DNA from 2 places in the Variovorax sp. LjRoot84 genome. Region 1 is predicted to be linked to the other one. Evidence: riboswitches for the same ligand, from Rfam matches in the RefSeq annotation. Region 1 holds a riboswitch; the other holds the start of a gene.

Region 1 (7,576 bases):
TCGGCGACTGCCGTCGCATCGTCGGACGCATCCGCCGGCGTGGTCGACCCGCTGCAATGGTGGGGCGCGCTCACGCAGCAGTTCCAGCAGATCGCCAGTTCGGCCCTGCAGGACGCGTCCCAGCTGAAAATGCCGGACATGGCCAAGCCGCTGGCCGATGCGGTCGGCAATGCGATGGGCACCGCATCGGGCAAGAAGCCGGCACGCAAGACGGCCGCGGCCGCCACGAAGAAGGAGAAGGCGCCGGCTGCGCCCGGCGCGGCCAAGAAATCCACGGCGCCGGCGCGCAAGCGAGCGCGCGGACGCTGATCCCCACACCGAACCACGCCAGAGAGCCGAGTCCATGAAGCTGTTTCCCTCCGGTCACGCCACCCATCCGCAATGGCGCATGGCGGCCGGGCTCGTGCTGGCCCAATTGCGGGCGCAGATGGCGTTGCCCGACTACGCACGTTCGCCCACGCTGGGCCTGCTCTACATCACCGACCACTACGCCGAGGATGCGCAGGAGATCCTCGACCACCTCGGCGCCGAGTTGCCCGAGATCACCGACTGGTCGGGCACCGTGGGCATCGGCGTCTCGGCCAACAACGCCGAGTACTTCGACGAGCCGGCACTCAGCGTGATGCTGTGCCAGCTCCCGAGCGACCAATACCGCGTGTTCTCGGGCGTGGCGCCGCTCGCCAGCACCGAGATGAGCGGCTTCGCGGCGCACACGGCGCTCGTGCATGCCGACCCGGCCACGCCCGAACTCGCCGAGCTGATCGCCGAGATGGCGGGCCGCACCGACACCGGCTACCTGTTCGGCGGCCTCTCCTCGGGCCGCGCCGGATCGCTGCAGTTCGCCATCGGCGGCAACGGCAATATTCGCGGCCACGGCGCCGCGGGCGGCGTGTTCTCGGGCGGGCTTTCGGGCGTAGTGTTCGGCGAGGGCGTGCGTGTGGTGTCCAGGGTTACCCAGGGCTGCCAGCCTGTGTCGCGCGAGCGCGTGATCACCGAAGCCGACGGCAACCTGCTGCTGCGGCTCGACGGCGAGCCGGCGCTCGACGTGCTGCTGGCCGAGCTCGGCGTTTCGCTGGAGGCGCCGCAGGAGGCGATCGATGCCGTGCGCGCCACGCTGGTCGGCCTGGTCGATGCCGGCAGCGACAGCATCCGTCGCACCGGCGACCTCGGCGCCGACGTGCTGGTGCGCCACATCATCGGCCTCGACCCCACGCGTCGCGGCGTCGCGATCGCCGACACGGCCGAAGCCGGCATGCGCATGACCTTCTGCCGCCGCAATGCGCAGGCCGCGCGCGCCGACCTGATGCGCGTGTGCGCCGAGGTCCGCGAAGAACTCGAGCCCCAGGAGCAGACGCTCGCGACCGCACGCGCCGTCGCGGCCGGCGAAGCCGAGGCCGCGCCCCATCCGGCGCGCCGCATCGCCGGCGCCGTGTACGTGAGCTGCTCGGGCCGCGGCGGCCCGCATTTCGGTGCGCCCGGGGCCGAGCTGCAGATCGTGCGCCATGCGCTCGGCGACGTGCCGCTGGTCGGCTTCTTCGCCGCCGGCGAGATCGCACGCCATCACCTCTACGGCTACACCGGCGTGCTGACCGTGTTCACCGCGGACGACTGAAAACTCACTGCCCTGCGTGCGCGAAAGCGCGAGAGTCCGGCGGGGAACACCGCGGAACCGGCTTTGCCGGGCCGCCGGTGTTGCCCCCGGAGAGGGGGTTGGCGGACCATACGAAGTGGGGGAGCCTGGGGGTGAGTTCAATCCCGCAGGAAGCGTTCGGTCAGAAGCACCCAGTATGCGGAGCCGATGGCGACGTTGTCGTCGTTGAAGTCGTAGCCGGGGTTGTGCACCATGCAGGCGCCGTGGCTGTCGCCCTCGCCATTGCCGATCAGCAGATAACTGCCGGGCACGCGCTCGAGCATGAAGGCGAAGTCCTCGCTGCCGGGCAGCGCCGGCGCCTGCAGCGTGACGCGCTCCGGGCCGAGCAGTTCGAGCGCCACTTCGCGCGCGAAGGCGGTTTCCTCGGGGGTGTTGACCAGCACCGCATAGCCGGGCCGCCAGTCGATCTGCGCCTTGACGCCGAAGCTCTCTGCCTGTGCCGCGACGAGCGCCTTGATGCGCTCTTCGAGCCTGCCGCGCACCTCGCGGTCGAGCGCGCGCACGCTGATCTCCAGCACGGCGCTCTGCGGGATCACGTTGTTGGCCTTTCCGGCATGGATGGCGCCCACCGTGACCACGGCCATCTGCAGCGGGTCGATGTTGCGCGACACCACGGTCTGCAGCGCCATCACGATGCTGGCCGCGGCGACGATAGGGTCGGCGGTGCGGTGCGGCATCGCGCCATGGCCGCCGATGCCGGCGAGCGTGACGGTGGCGTAGTCCGACGAGGCCATCGCCGGGCCTTCGCGCAGCGCCAGCCGGCCTTGCGGCAGGCCCGGCATGTTGTGCATCGCGAAGATCGCGTCGCACGGGTACTTGTCGAACAGGCCGTCCTCCATCATCCGCAGCGCGCCGCCGCCGCCTTCCTCGGCCGGCTGGAAGATCAGGTTCAGCGTGCCGTCGAAGCGGCCGCGTTCGGCGAGATGGTGTGCGGCGGCCAGCAGCATGGCCGTGTGACCGTCGTGGCCGCAGGCATGCATCACGCCGGCGTGGCTGCTCGCGTAGGCGAGGCCGGTGGCTTCGTCGATCGGCAGCGCATCCATGTCGGCGCGAAGGCCGAGCCGGCGCTTGCCCTTGCCGCGCACCAGCCGGCCCACCACGCCGGTGCCGCCGAGGCCGCGCTCGACCGCGTAGCCCCAGCTCTCCAGCTTCGCGGCGACCAGCGCCGAGGTGCGGTGCTCGTCGAAGGCCAGTTCGGGATGGTGGTGGATGTCGCGCCTGAGGCCGATGAATTCGCCGGCCTGCGCGTGCAATTGTTCGAGGAGTGTGCTCATGAGGCCAGCTTACTGCGGCTGCAGGTTGATCGACTTGGCGATGCTGCGGTAGCGGGCCGTTTCGGCCTCGAAGAACTTCGCCGATTCGGCCAGCGACATCGGCGCCGAAGCCACCTGCGTCTGGGCCGCGAGCTGGGCGCGCACGGTCGGGTCCTTCAGGGTCGCGCCGATCGCCTTGTGCAGGCGCTGCACCACTTCTTCCGGCGTGTTCTTCGGCACCATGAAGCCGCTCCAGATCTTGTAGGAGAAGTTCTTCAGCTCCTTGCCTTCGCTCACGGCCGGCACGTTCTTGAGCAGCTCGGAGCGCTGCGCGCCAAGCTGGCCGATCACCTTGAGCCGGCCCTGCTCGGCCAGCGCGCCCATGGCCGCGCTGTAGACCAGCACCGCGAAGTCCACCTGGCCGCCGCCGATGTCCTGCAGGAGCGGTGCGTTGCCCTTGTACGGCGCATGCATGAGCTTGATGCCGGCCTGCTGCTGCACGCTCTCGAGGATCAGGTGATAGAGCGATCCGACGCCCACGCTGCCGTAGCTCAGCGGCGCGTCGCCGGACTTGCGCGCCAGCGCGATCAGCTCGTCGACGGTGTTGGCCGGCAGGTCCTTGCGCGCGACGAAGACCATCACGGCGTCGGTCACCGGATGCACGAGGCGGAAGTCCTCGGCCTTGAGCTTGACGGCCGCATTGGCCAGCGGCGAGAGGATCACCTCGTTCGGCGAGCCCTGGAAGATGTAGTAGCCGTCGGCGGGCGCCGCCAGCACCTTCTGCGCAGCCATCGCGCCGCTGACGCCACCGAGGTTCTCCACCACGACCTGCTGGCCCAGTTCCTTGCCCAGCGGCACGGTGAAGATGCGCGCGGCGGCGTCGGAGGGCCCTCCGGCCGGGTAGGGAACCATCAGGCTGACGGGCTTCGTTGGATAGGTCTGCGCGAAGGCCGTGCTTGCGGCGAGCATGAGGCCGGCAAGAAGTAGGGTGCGCGAAGGTCGGGACAACGGTTTCATCGGGGCTCCGGTGGATGCGAGCGAATCGTAGGAGTCGTCAATCCGAACGTCCAATGCATTGTTGTCTGCATTAGCATGACTTCGATGCACTACTTTGCCGGGCACCCACGATGACGCTGGTTCAACTAAGGCATCTGATCTCGCTCGCAAAGAGCGGCTCCTTCAGCAAGGCCGCACAGGCCCAGCACCTGACCCAGCCGGCGTTGAGCCGCAGCATCCGCGCGCTCGAGGACGAACTGGGTATGCCGCTGTTCGACCGGGTCGGACGCCGCAACGAACTCACCGCTTTCGGGCGCGAAGTGCTGAACCGCGCGCGCCAGCTGGTGTTCGAGGCCGACGAGTTGCGCGACAGCGGCCGGCTAATGCGCGAGGGGCAGGGCGGCGTGATCCGCATCGGCATGGGCTCGGGTCCCGGCGCGATGCTGATGACGCCTTTTCTGATGCGCATGGCGACCCGCCATCCGAAGATGCGCGTGGTCGTGTCGCGCGGCGGCACCGATTTGCTGGCGCAGGCGCTGCGCGCGCGCACGCTCGATGCGCTGGTGGTCGATGCGCGTTCGCTGAAGCCCGCGGCCGACCTGGAGCTGAGCGCGCTGCACGAAATGCGCGGCGTCTTCATGTGCCGCCGCGGCCATCCGCTCGCGCGGCTTCGCAGCGCGGTGAGCTTCGAGGCGGTCCAGCGCTATCCCGTAGCCTCCACGCCGCTGAGCGACGAGGTGGCGCGCACCTTGGTCGAAGCCTATGGACCCGAGGCGCACCCGGCACTCTGCGTGACGCTGCAGTGCGAGGAAGTCCCGAGCCTGGTGGAGGTGGTGCGCCGGAGCGACGCCGTGCTGCTGGCCATTCGCGCGGCGGCGCCAGACCTGGTCGAGCTGAAGATGAAACCCGAGCTGAATGGCGTCGCGCGTTTCGGCCTCGTGACCTTGCGCCGGCGCACCGAGGCGCCGGCGCTGCCGATCCTGCGCGAGCTGATGCAGGAGTTGCTGCGCGACTGAGACTGAGACCTAGGAGGTGGCGAAAGCGAAGTCGACCTCGGGCTTGAGGCCGCTCACGATGCGCGCGATCGATTTGCCCGAGCCGCAGGCGTGGGTCCAGCCCAGCGTGCCGTGGCCGGTGTTGAGGAACAGGTTCGGCAGCTTCGTTTTGCCGATCAGCGGCACGTTGCTGGGCGTCGCCGGCCGCAGTCCGGTCCAGAACTGGGCTTGCGTGCTGTCGCCGGCGCCAGGGAACAGCTCTTCGACGCGCCGCACGATGGCCTCGCAGCGCACGCGGTTCAGGTCGCGGTCGTAGCCGTTGAGTTCGGCCGTGCCGGCGATGCGCAGGCGGTCGCCGGTGGCCGAGGTGTAGCGCGAGAACACCAGCTTGTACTCGTCGTCGGTCAAAGAGACCTGGTGCGCCTTCGAGGCATCCTTCACCGGCAGCGTGACCGAGTAGCCCTTGGCCGGGTAGATCGGCAGCCGGATGCCCAGCGGCGTCGCGTAGAGCGGGCTCAGCGAGCCCATCGCCAGCACGAAGGCGTCGCCGCGGATGCGCTGGAAGCGGCCTTCGTTGTCTGTCGCTTCCACGTGGTCGATGCTGCCGCCTGCTTCGCGCAGCGCGGTCACGGTGTGGCTCATGAGGAAGTTCACGCCGGCCGCAGAGGCCAGTGCGACCAGTTCGCGCGCGAAGCGGTTGGCATCGCCAGATTCGTCTTCGGCCGTGTAGGTGGCGCCGGCCAACCGGGGCCGGATGTGGGCTAGCGCGGGCTCGATCTTCACCGCCTCGTCGGCCGAGATCACCTGGCGCTCGCAGCCCAGTGCGCGCATCTGCTCGGCCGGCTTCAGCGCGCCGTCGAATTCCTTCTGTGTCGTATAGAAGTGCAGGATGCCCTGGGTGCGCTGGTCGTAGCTGAGACCGGTGTCGCGGCGCAGCTGCTGCAGCGTGTCGCGGCTGTAGGTGCCCAGGCGCACGATCTGCTCGATGTTGTGGCGCGTGCGCGCCGGCGTGCATTCGCGCAGGAACTGCAGGCCCCAGAGCCACTGGCGCATGTCGGCGCGGATGCGAAAGAGGAGCGGTGCATCTTCCTTGCCGAGCCATTGCAGCACCTTGAGCGGCGCGCTCGGGTTGGCCCAGGGTTCGGCATGGCTGACCGAGATCTGGCCGCCGTTGGCGAAGCTGGTTTCGGCAGCCGGTGTGGCCTGCCGGTCGATCACGGTCACTTCGTGGCCGAGTTGCTGGAGGTAGTAAGCCGAGGTCACGCCGAGCAGGCCGGCGCCGAGAACGATCACGCGCATTTCGAGAACCTTTGAGGTTGCAGCGCTTGAACGCAACGGAAACGGAAGCTCGAAAAAGAAAGCAACCGGACCATGCGTCCAAGTTGCCGCTCCCCCTGTCCTCGGTACCTGAGAGATTCACCCGCTGCGCCCGCAGCAGGTTTGCTCCTTCGGTGCATCACATGGCGTGATGGCTCTCCAGACGGCTTTGACAGTTGATGCAGTACAGGCTCATCTCGTGAGCCGACCTGAGCGTTTATGGGAGTTTGCGCCTTCGGTGGAGCCGCTTCCCGCGGCCCGCTCTCCTGCAGTGCAGCAATTGTAAGGCGGCGGGGACGCGCGCGGCTACGGATTTCTGAAGGCGAACTCGAGCTCGGGCCTGAGGCCGCTCACGATCCGGGCAATCGACTTGCCGGCGCCGCAGGCGTTGATCCAGCCGCGCGCGCCCGGCGCGACATTGAGGAACAGGTTGAACAGGCGGGTCTTGCCGATCATCGGCAGCCCGTCCCGGCTGACGGCATGCACGACCGTTTCGAGGGAGGCATGCGCCGTGTCGGCCGCGCCGGGCAGCAGCGTTTCGATGCGGCGCAGGATGGCGTCGACGCGGTCCGAATCGGGCTCGCTCTCTTCGTCGAAGCTGGCGCGTACCGTGGCGGAGACCCGCAGGCAGTCGCTGCCCGGCGTTTCGATGCGCCGGATGCCCAGCTTGCCCTGCCGGTCGCGCAGCGCGACGCGCGGTGCGCGAGTCGCGTCCTTGAGAGGGATCGTGACGATGTATTCGCGCAGGAAGCGAAAAGGCATGGCGATCTTCAGCTTTTCGGCGTGCATCGCGCTGGAGATGCCGAGCGCCAGCACATAGGCCTGGCCGCGCAGGACGACGGGCTGGCCATCGGCATCGAGCAGCTCGACATGGTCGATGCGGCCTGCGCGCTCCTCCAGGGAGATCACCGTGTGCTGGGTCAGGAAGCGCACGCCGGCCGCGCGGCACAGGAACACCATGCTGGCCGCGAACTGGGCCGGGTCGCGCGCCGCCGGATCGTCGAGCGAATAGGCTGCGCCGGCGAGCTCGCCGCGCAGGGCCTGCAGGGCCGGCTCGATGCGCAGCGCCTCTTCGGCGGAGACCAGGCGCTCCTCGCATCCCAGATCTTTCCAATGAGAGGCGCGCGCCAGCCGGGCGTTGAAGGCGTCGGCATCGGTGTAGATGCTCAGCAGGCCCGGGTTGCGCTGGCCCGGGGGCACGCCGACTTCGTCGCGCAACGAACGCACGATGTCGCGGCTGTAGGCGCCCAGGCGGACGAGGTGTTCGATCGGCTTGGATTTCGGCGCCTCGCCGATGGCGCGATCGAGCAGCTTCGCGAAGCGTCGCCGCAGGCGCACGTACAGCCCCACCCATTTCGCGCGGG
Region 2 (7,576 bases), 1.6 Mb from region 1:
TCGCGCTGCGGTGCGAGCGCCTTCGGGCGGCCGGGCGGCGTTCATGGCCATACGACCGGGCGAATCTCGACTTCGGGCCGCTCCTGGGCGTAGGGATAGCGACGGACCCAGGCGATCGCCTCGTCCAGCGAATCGGCCTGGATCAGCCAGTAGCCCGCGACCAGTTCCTTCGCTTCCGCGAAAGGCCCGTCCATCACGCTGGTCCTGCCGCCTGCGAGCTTCACGCGCGTGCTCCTGGCGGTCGATCGGAGTCCGTCGCCCGAGAGCAGCAGGCCGGCCTTCACGCCTTCGTCGTTGCGCCGCGCCATGGCCGCCAGCCGCGCCGGGTCGCTGGGCGCTTCGGCTTCGGTGGCCGCATCGGCCTTCACCAGGATCAGGAAGCGCGGCTTGGTCGCGGCGGCCGACGGGTCGATGCCGGGCAGGCCGCCTGCGCAGCCGGTTTCACGGATCTCGAATTCGGCTTCGGCATCGCCGACCGGCGCGTCTCGCAACCAGTCGATCGCCGTTTGTTGCGAGTCGGCCTCAACGATGCTGAGGCCGGCGACCACTTGCTTCGATTCGGTGAACGGCCCCGGGGTCTGTTGCGGCCCCTTATCCGAGAAGCTGATGCGCACGCCCGCGGCGCTGGGCTGCAGCTCGGCGCTTTCATGCAGCACGATGCCGGGCACCGGGGAAAGAGGCGGAAAAAGGCCGGCCTCGCCATGCGGGCCGGCTTTGCGCAGGATCACGTATCTCATCCGAGCAGTCCTTTTCGAGGAGCCGCAAGGATATACGTCGAGGGCCCTCAGTGGCCGGACGAGGCGCGTTTCTCGGCCGCTTCACGCAGCCACTCTTCGTGCTTGCGCATCTCGGGCGTGAACTCGGCGCCGAAGTCCTCGGCCTCGTACACCTGCCGGATCTCGATCTCGACGTTGCCGCCGCCGTCGATCGGCGGCCAGCGCTTGACCCACTCGATCGCTTCTTCGCGCGACTTCACCTGGATCAGGCTGAAGCCGGCGATCAGCTCCTTGGCCTCGGTGAAGGGGCCGTCGATCACCGCCGGCTTGCCGTTGCTGAACTTGACGCGCGCGCCCTTGACGCTGGGCTGCAGCCCCATGCCGTCGAGCATCACGCCGGCCTTGATCATCTCCTCGTTGTACTTGAGCATGTCGGTGACCAGCTGCTCGGTCGGCATCACGCCGGCCTCGGTGTCCGGGTCGGCCTTGCGAATGACCATGAATTTCATCTTGGGATCTCCGTTGACTTGATGGGTGGCTTCACTTCTTTTTCTTGATCTCGTCCATCAAGCGCTTTTCCTGCTCGCGCAGTTCGGGCGTGAACTCGGCACCGAAGTCCTCCATCTCGAAGACCTGGCGCAGTTCGACCTCTTCGTTGTCGGTGAAGGGCGCGCGCTTGAGCCATTCGATCGCTTCGTCCTTCGAGCGCACCTGCCACAGCCAGTAGCCGGCGACCAGCTCCTTGGTTTCGCTGAAGGGCCCGTCGATCACGGTGCGCTGCTTGCCTTCGAACCGCACCCGCGCGCCCTTCGAGCTCGGCTGCAGTCCCTCGCCGGCCAGCATCACGCCGGCCTTCACGAGCTCTTCGTTGTATTTGCCCATCTCGGTGAGCATCCGCTCGGTGGGCATCACGCCGGCTTCCGAATCCTTGCTCGCTTTCACAATCACCATGAATCGCATGTCGTTTCTCCTGGGGTTGGGAGCCCGCTGGAATCGGGGCTCTACCTGGACGTCGAAGCAGCGACGGCGGGATCGACAGGCGCGACCCTGCTCTTTGTAAAAATGTGTTGCACGGGGCCGGCTTCGACAAGCTCAGCCCGAACGGGTGCAATCAGGCGTATTCGCCTACCGGCACGCAGCTGCAGAACAGGTTGCGGTCGCCGTAGACGTTGTCGATGCGGCCGACCGGCGGCCAGTACTTGGCCCCCTTGAGCGTGGCAAGCGGAAAGGCGCCGAGCTCGCGCGAGTAGGGATGCGTCCATTCGCTCACGAGCAGGCTGGCCGCGGTGTGCGGCGCATGCTTGAGCGGGTTGTCGTCCTTGGGCCAGACGCCTTCCTCGACGCGGCGGATCTCGCCGCGGATCGCGATCATCGCGTCGATGAAGCGGTCGAGCTCGGCCAGCGGTTCGCTCTCGGTCGGCTCCACCATCAGCGTGCCCGGCACCGGAAAGCTCAGCGTCGGCGCGTGGAAGCCGTAGTCGATCAGCCGCTTGGCCACGTCCTCGGCCGTCACGCCGCTCGTGTCCTTGAGCGGTCGCAGGTCGAGAATGCATTCGTGCGCCACGTGGCCGTTGGGGCTCGCATAGAGCGTGGGGTAGTGCTCCTTGAGGCGGGAGCTGATGTAGTTGGCGCTCAGGATCGCGATCTCCGTGGCGGCCTGCAGGCCCACGGCACCCATCATGCGGCAGTACATCCAGCTGATCGGCAGCACCGCGGCATTGCCCAGCGGCGCGGCCGACACGGCGCCGACGCCGTTGGACGCGACGCCTGCCGTCGCATGCCCCGGCAGATAAGGCACGAGATCTTCGACCACGCACACCGGCCCGACGCCCGGGCCGCCGCCGCCGTGCGGAATGCAGAAGGTCTTGTGCAGGTTCAGGTGGCTCACGTCTCCGCCGAACTCGCCGGGCGCCGCCACGCCGACCAGCGCGTTCATGTTGGCGCCGTCCACGTAGACGCGGCCGCCGTGCGCATGCACGATCTCGCAGAGTTCCTTGACGCGGGTTTCGAACACGCCGTGCGTGCTGGGGTAGGTGATCATCACCGCGGCCAGCTTGTCGCCGTGCTTCTCGCAGGCGCGCTTCAGGTCGTCCATGTCGACGTTGCCTTGCGCGTCGCAGGCCGTCACCACCACCTGCATGCCGACCATCTGCGCGCTCGCCGGGTTGGTGCCGTGCGCGGAGGAGGGGATCAGGCAGATGTTGCGGTGCCCTTCGCCCTTGGCTTCATGGAAGGCCTTGATCGCCAGCAGGCCGGCGTACTCGCCCTGCGAGCCGGCATTGGGCTGCAGGCTGATGCCCGCATAGCCGGTGGCCTCGCAGAGCCAGGCGCGCAGCTGGGCGTCGAGCTGCGCATAGCCCTGCAATTGCTCGGCCGGCGCGAAGGGATGGATGTTGGCGAACTCGGGCCAGGTGATCGGGATCATCTCGCTGGTCGCATTGAGCTTCATGGTGCAGCTGCCGAGCGGGATCATGCTGCGGTCGAGCGCCAGGTCCTTGTCGGAGAGGCTGCGGATGTAGCGCAGCATCGCGGTCTCGCTCTTGTGGGTGTTGAACACCGGGTGCGTGAGGAAGGCGCTGGTGCGTCGCAGGTCCTCGGGGATGCGCGGCGCGATGCTGCCGGCCAGCTCGTCGAAGCGCGGCATCGGCGTGCCGGCAGGCACGAACAGGGCCCACAGCGTCTCGATGTCGGCGCGGGTGGTGGTCTCGTCGAGCGAAATGCCCAGGTGGTTCTGCAGGCGCTGGCGCAAATTGATGCTTGCCGCCTGCGCGCGCTCCTGGATTTTCGGCGTGTCCTCGCCGGTCTTGACGGTGAGCGAGTCGAAGGAGGTCTCATTGGCCAGCTCGCGGCCCATCTGTTCGAGGCCCTGCGCCAGCACCGCGGTGAGCGCAGCCACGCGCTGCGCGATGCGCGTCAGGCCTTCGGGCCCGTGGTAGACCGCGTACATGCTCGCGACCACCGCCGGCAGCACCTGCGCCGTGCAGATGTTGGAAGTGGCCTTCTCGCGCCGGATGTGCTGCTCGCGCGTCTGCAGCGCGAGCCGGTAGGCCGGCTGGCCTTGGGTGTCCACGCTCACGCCCACCAGGCGGCCGGGCAGCGAGCGCTTGAACTCGTCGCGGCAGGCCAGATAGGCCGCGTGCGGGCCGCCGTTGCACATCGGCATGCCGAAGCGCTGCGTGGTGCCGCAGACGATGTCGGCATCCCATTCGCCGGGCGGCGCCAGCAGCGTGAGCGCCAGCAGGTCGGCCGCCACGCAGAAGGCGGCGTCGCACGCATGGGCGTGGCCGGCGAGCGGGCGCAGGTCGTGCACGTGGCCGGTGGTCGAGGGGTACTGTGCGAGTGCGCCGAAGAAATCGCCGCTGGCCATCAGGTGCGGCAGGGTCTCCGACACGGTGCTGACCTTGACCTCGATGCCGAGCGGCGCCGCGCGCGTTCTGATGACCTCGATGGTCTGCGGATGGCAGTCGCCCGAGACCAGGAACACGTTGCTCTTGCTCTTGACGCTGCGCTTGGCGAGCGTCATCGCCTCGGCCGCTGCCGTGGCCTCGTCGAGCATCGAGGCATTGGCGATGGCCATGCCGGTGAGGTCGCACACCATGGTCTGGAAGTTGACCAGTGCCTCCATGCGGCCCTGCGAAATCTCGGCCTGGTAGGGCGTGTAGGCGGTGTACCAGGCCGGGTTTTCGAGCACGTTGCGCAGGATCACGCCGGGCGTGTGGGTGCCGTAGTAGCCCTGGCCGATGAAGTTCTTCGCCACCTTGTTCTTCGCCGCAATGGCCTTCAGCTCGGCCAGCGCGTCGGCCTCCGTCACCGAGGCGGGCAGGCGCATCGGCTTCGTGCGGCGGATGGCCGGCGGCACGATGCCGTCGATCAGCTCGGCGCGGGTGGTCGAGCCGACGGCGGCGAGCATGCGCGCTTCGTCATCGGCCTCGATGCCGATATGGCGGGCGATGAATTCCTCGGCGTTCTCGAGTTCGCTGAGGGAGGGCAGGGAAGACTTCGGCATTGGCGTGTTCGGTTCAGTTTTCGTCGGCGAACTTTTGATAGGTGGTGGCGTCGAGCAGTGCATCGAGCTGCGAGGCGTCGCTGATCTTCATCTTGAAGAACCAGCCGCCCGCTTCGGGCGCGCTGTTGGCCAGCGAAGGGTCGGCGCGCAGCGCCTCGTTGACTTCGGTGATCTCGCCCGTGATGGGCATGAACACGTCGGCCGCCGCCTTGACCGACTCGACCACGCCGGCGACATCGCCCTGGCTGTAGCTCTTGCCGACTTCCGGCAGGTCGACGAAGACCACGTCGCCCAGCGCATCCTGCGCATGAACGGTGATGCCGACGGTGGCGACGCCGTCGCCGACCGCCTGGACCCACTCGTGGTCCCTGGTGTACTTGATGCTCATGAAAGGCTCCTTGAAGAAAAGAATTCAACCGCGGTAGTAGTGCTGCGGCACGAAGGGCATGGTGCTCACCTCCATCGGCACCGGCTTGCCGCGCACGATGGCCTGGATGCGGGTGCCGGGCTCGGCATAGGCGAGCGCGACGTACGCCATCGCGACTGGCCGGTCGACCGTGGGGCCGAGCAGGCCGCTGGTCACCTGGCCGATGGGCGCGCCCTCGAAGGATTCGAGCAGCGTGCCATCGCGCACCGGCACGCGCTCCAGCGCCACCAGGCCGACGCGCTTGCGCTTGAGCGTGTGGTGGTCCAGGTGGCCTGCGACGCCATTGGCCGCCGTGAGTTGCGCCAGCACCTTGGCCGCGCCCGGAAAGCCGCCTTCGCGCGCACCGCCGGTGCGCCGCACCTTCTGGATCGCCCAATTGAGCGAGGCTTCGACCGGCGTGGTGGTCTCGTCGATGTCGTTGCCGTAGAGGCACAGGCCCGCTTCGAGCCGCAGCGAATTGCGCGCACCCAGGCCGACGGGCTTGACCTCGGGCTGGGCGAGCAGCAGCCGCGCGAGCGCTTCGGCATCCTTGGCGGCCACCGAGATCTCGAAACCGTCCTCGCCCGTGTAGCCGCTGCGCGTGGCAAAGGCCGCGATGCCGCCGATCTGCACCGCGCCGCCGGTCATGAAGACGAAGCGCTCGATGCCGGGCGCGAGCCGGGCCAGCGCGGTCACGGCCTGCGGGCCCTGCAGCGCCAGCAGGGCGTGGTCGGGCATCGGCAGCACCTGGCAGCGCGCGCCGATCCTGGCCTGGATGTGCGCGATGTCGGCCACCTTGCAGGCGCCATTGACGATCACGAACAGCGAGTCGTGGCCTTCGTTGAAGAACATCAGGTCGTCGAGGATGCCGCCTTCGTCGTTCAAGAGCAGGCCGTAGCGCTGCTTGCCCGGCGCCAGGCCGATCACGTCGACCGGCATCAGGCTCTCGAACGCGGCGGCGGCATCGGGTCCAGCCAGGCGCAGCTGGCCCATGTGGGAGATGTCGAACAGGCCGGCGGCCTCGCGCGTGTGCTTGTGCTCGGCCATCAGGCCGGCGGGGTACTGCACCGGCATCACATAGCCCGCGAAGGGCACCATGCGGGCGCCGAGCTCCAGGTGCAGGTCGTAGAGCGGGGTCTTTTGCAGATCGTCGGATGCGGAGGCCAAGGCACTCTCCAAAGGGGCAGTCCAGATCCATGACATTCTTGCCATGGGCCACCCCTGCTGTCCGCTTTACCTGAGAGATTCGCCCCACGATCGGGGTTTGCTCCTTCGGTGGACGGCACTGCGAACAAAAAACGCGATGCGCCGCCTCTCTCCAGCAAGGAAACGCCCGGAAAATGGGGCGCTTCGTCAGTCCTTTTGCCTGAGCGTTCGGGCCCGTTTTTCGAGGGGACCTGCGCCTTCGGCGGCCCCGCGCTGCGAGGCTCTCTCCTGACCTGCCCGAGTGTAAGGGATGAGCCCGGTCCTGGCCGCTCAGGAGCGCTCCAGGCGCAGCCGCCTGAGCAGAAACTTCTCCCACAGCTTGTCGGCGACGAGCTGCAGGGAGCTGCGAATGTGCGCTCTGGCATTGCGCGCGTCGTAGGGCGAGCGGATGTCGGCGCCCAGCTGCCGGGCGCGCACGCTGAGCATGCTCTCCGAGAGAACGCAGCGCGCCTTCATGCGCAGGTCGTCGAAGTTCTCCGGCGAGAGCGCTCTGGCCTTGTGCCATTCGTGGGACCACTTGAATCTGCGCTGCCTGGACGGATCGCTCTCGTCCTTGATCAGCCAGGCTGACACGAATTCGACATAGGCCTCGTCGACGCTGTCGCGAAACAGACGGTGCTCGGGTTCGAAGCGGTCGTAGACCAGCGAATCCAGGAATTCGTTGCCCGGCGAAAGCGCACCGAGCTGGCGGCGCAGGTTGCCGTTCATCGCGAAGCAGTAGGTCGAAACCCATTCGAGCAGGGGACCGAGCGGCGTCATCGTCGAGCGCGGAAAATCGTTGATCTCGCCGAAGAGCCACGGGCCCGGGTGCAGCCCCAGCCTCTTGATTTCACCGCCGAAGCCGGCCACCCTGCGTTCGCTCCATCCGTGGTTTCGCGCGACGGTGTCGTTCGAAAAGATCCACACGTCGGGCTCGCCGCTGCGGGCAAGAATGGCTGCGACTCCTTGGTCCCACCCAGTGAATTCGCGGTTGGAGTTGTCGCCTGCGATGACGAAGCCCTCCTCGAATTCCGCATTGCGCAATGCTTCGCCTCCGGTGGACCTGGCGTTGTCGACGATCGCGAGAACGACACGATCGCTCTCGCCGGCCAACTGCCTTCGCAGCTTGGTCAGCACCTGGACCGAATGATCACGATGCTGACTCCCGTACTCCAGATGAACAAAACCGTAGTTCGTCATGCCTGTTGACAGAAAAAAGAAGGGAGGGTTGGGGCGCCGGATGGGCGCGACGCGACGAGTATC

What was found. A riboswitch is a leader RNA that binds a small molecule or an ion and turns the genes downstream of it on or off. The one in region 1 is predicted to bind glycine.
Region 2: linked by a shared signal. The riboswitch ahead of gcvT (glycine cleavage system aminomethyltransferase GcvT) and the one ahead of ACSQ9I_RS03190 (D-amino acid dehydrogenase) in region 1 are both predicted to bind glycine.

Annotation. Positions count from the first base shown of each region.
Region 1 covers NZ_CAXUTE020000001.1:607,490-615,065, forward strand. Annotated here, with positions in the region: gene ACSQ9I_RS03165 (PhaM family polyhydroxyalkanoate granule multifunctional regulatory protein) at 1-309, shown strand, start outside; gene ACSQ9I_RS03170 (FIST signal transduction protein) at 344-1,612, shown strand; gene ACSQ9I_RS03175 (M20 aminoacylase family protein) at 1,750-2,925, opposite strand; gene ACSQ9I_RS03180 (tripartite tricarboxylate transporter substrate binding protein) at 2,935-3,921, opposite strand; gene ACSQ9I_RS03185 (LysR family transcriptional regulator) at 4,032-4,916, shown strand; gene ACSQ9I_RS03190 (D-amino acid dehydrogenase) at 4,926-6,194, opposite strand; glycine riboswitch at 6,280-6,385, opposite strand; glycine riboswitch at 6,401-6,491, opposite strand; gene ACSQ9I_RS03195 (FAD-dependent oxidoreductase) at 6,519-7,576, opposite strand, start outside.
Region 2 covers NZ_CAXUTE020000001.1:2,256,223-2,263,798, forward strand. Annotated here, with positions in the region: gene ACSQ9I_RS11635 (YciI family protein) at 42-737, opposite strand; gene ACSQ9I_RS11640 (YciI family protein) at 785-1,225, opposite strand; gene ACSQ9I_RS11645 (YciI family protein) at 1,257-1,676, opposite strand; gene gcvP (aminomethyl-transferring glycine dehydrogenase) at 1,828-4,722, opposite strand; gene gcvH (glycine cleavage system protein GcvH) at 4,736-5,110, opposite strand; gene gcvT (glycine cleavage system aminomethyltransferase GcvT) at 5,135-6,331, opposite strand; glycine riboswitch at 6,343-6,460, opposite strand; glycine riboswitch at 6,481-6,567, opposite strand; gene ACSQ9I_RS11665 (hypothetical protein) at 6,605-7,513, opposite strand.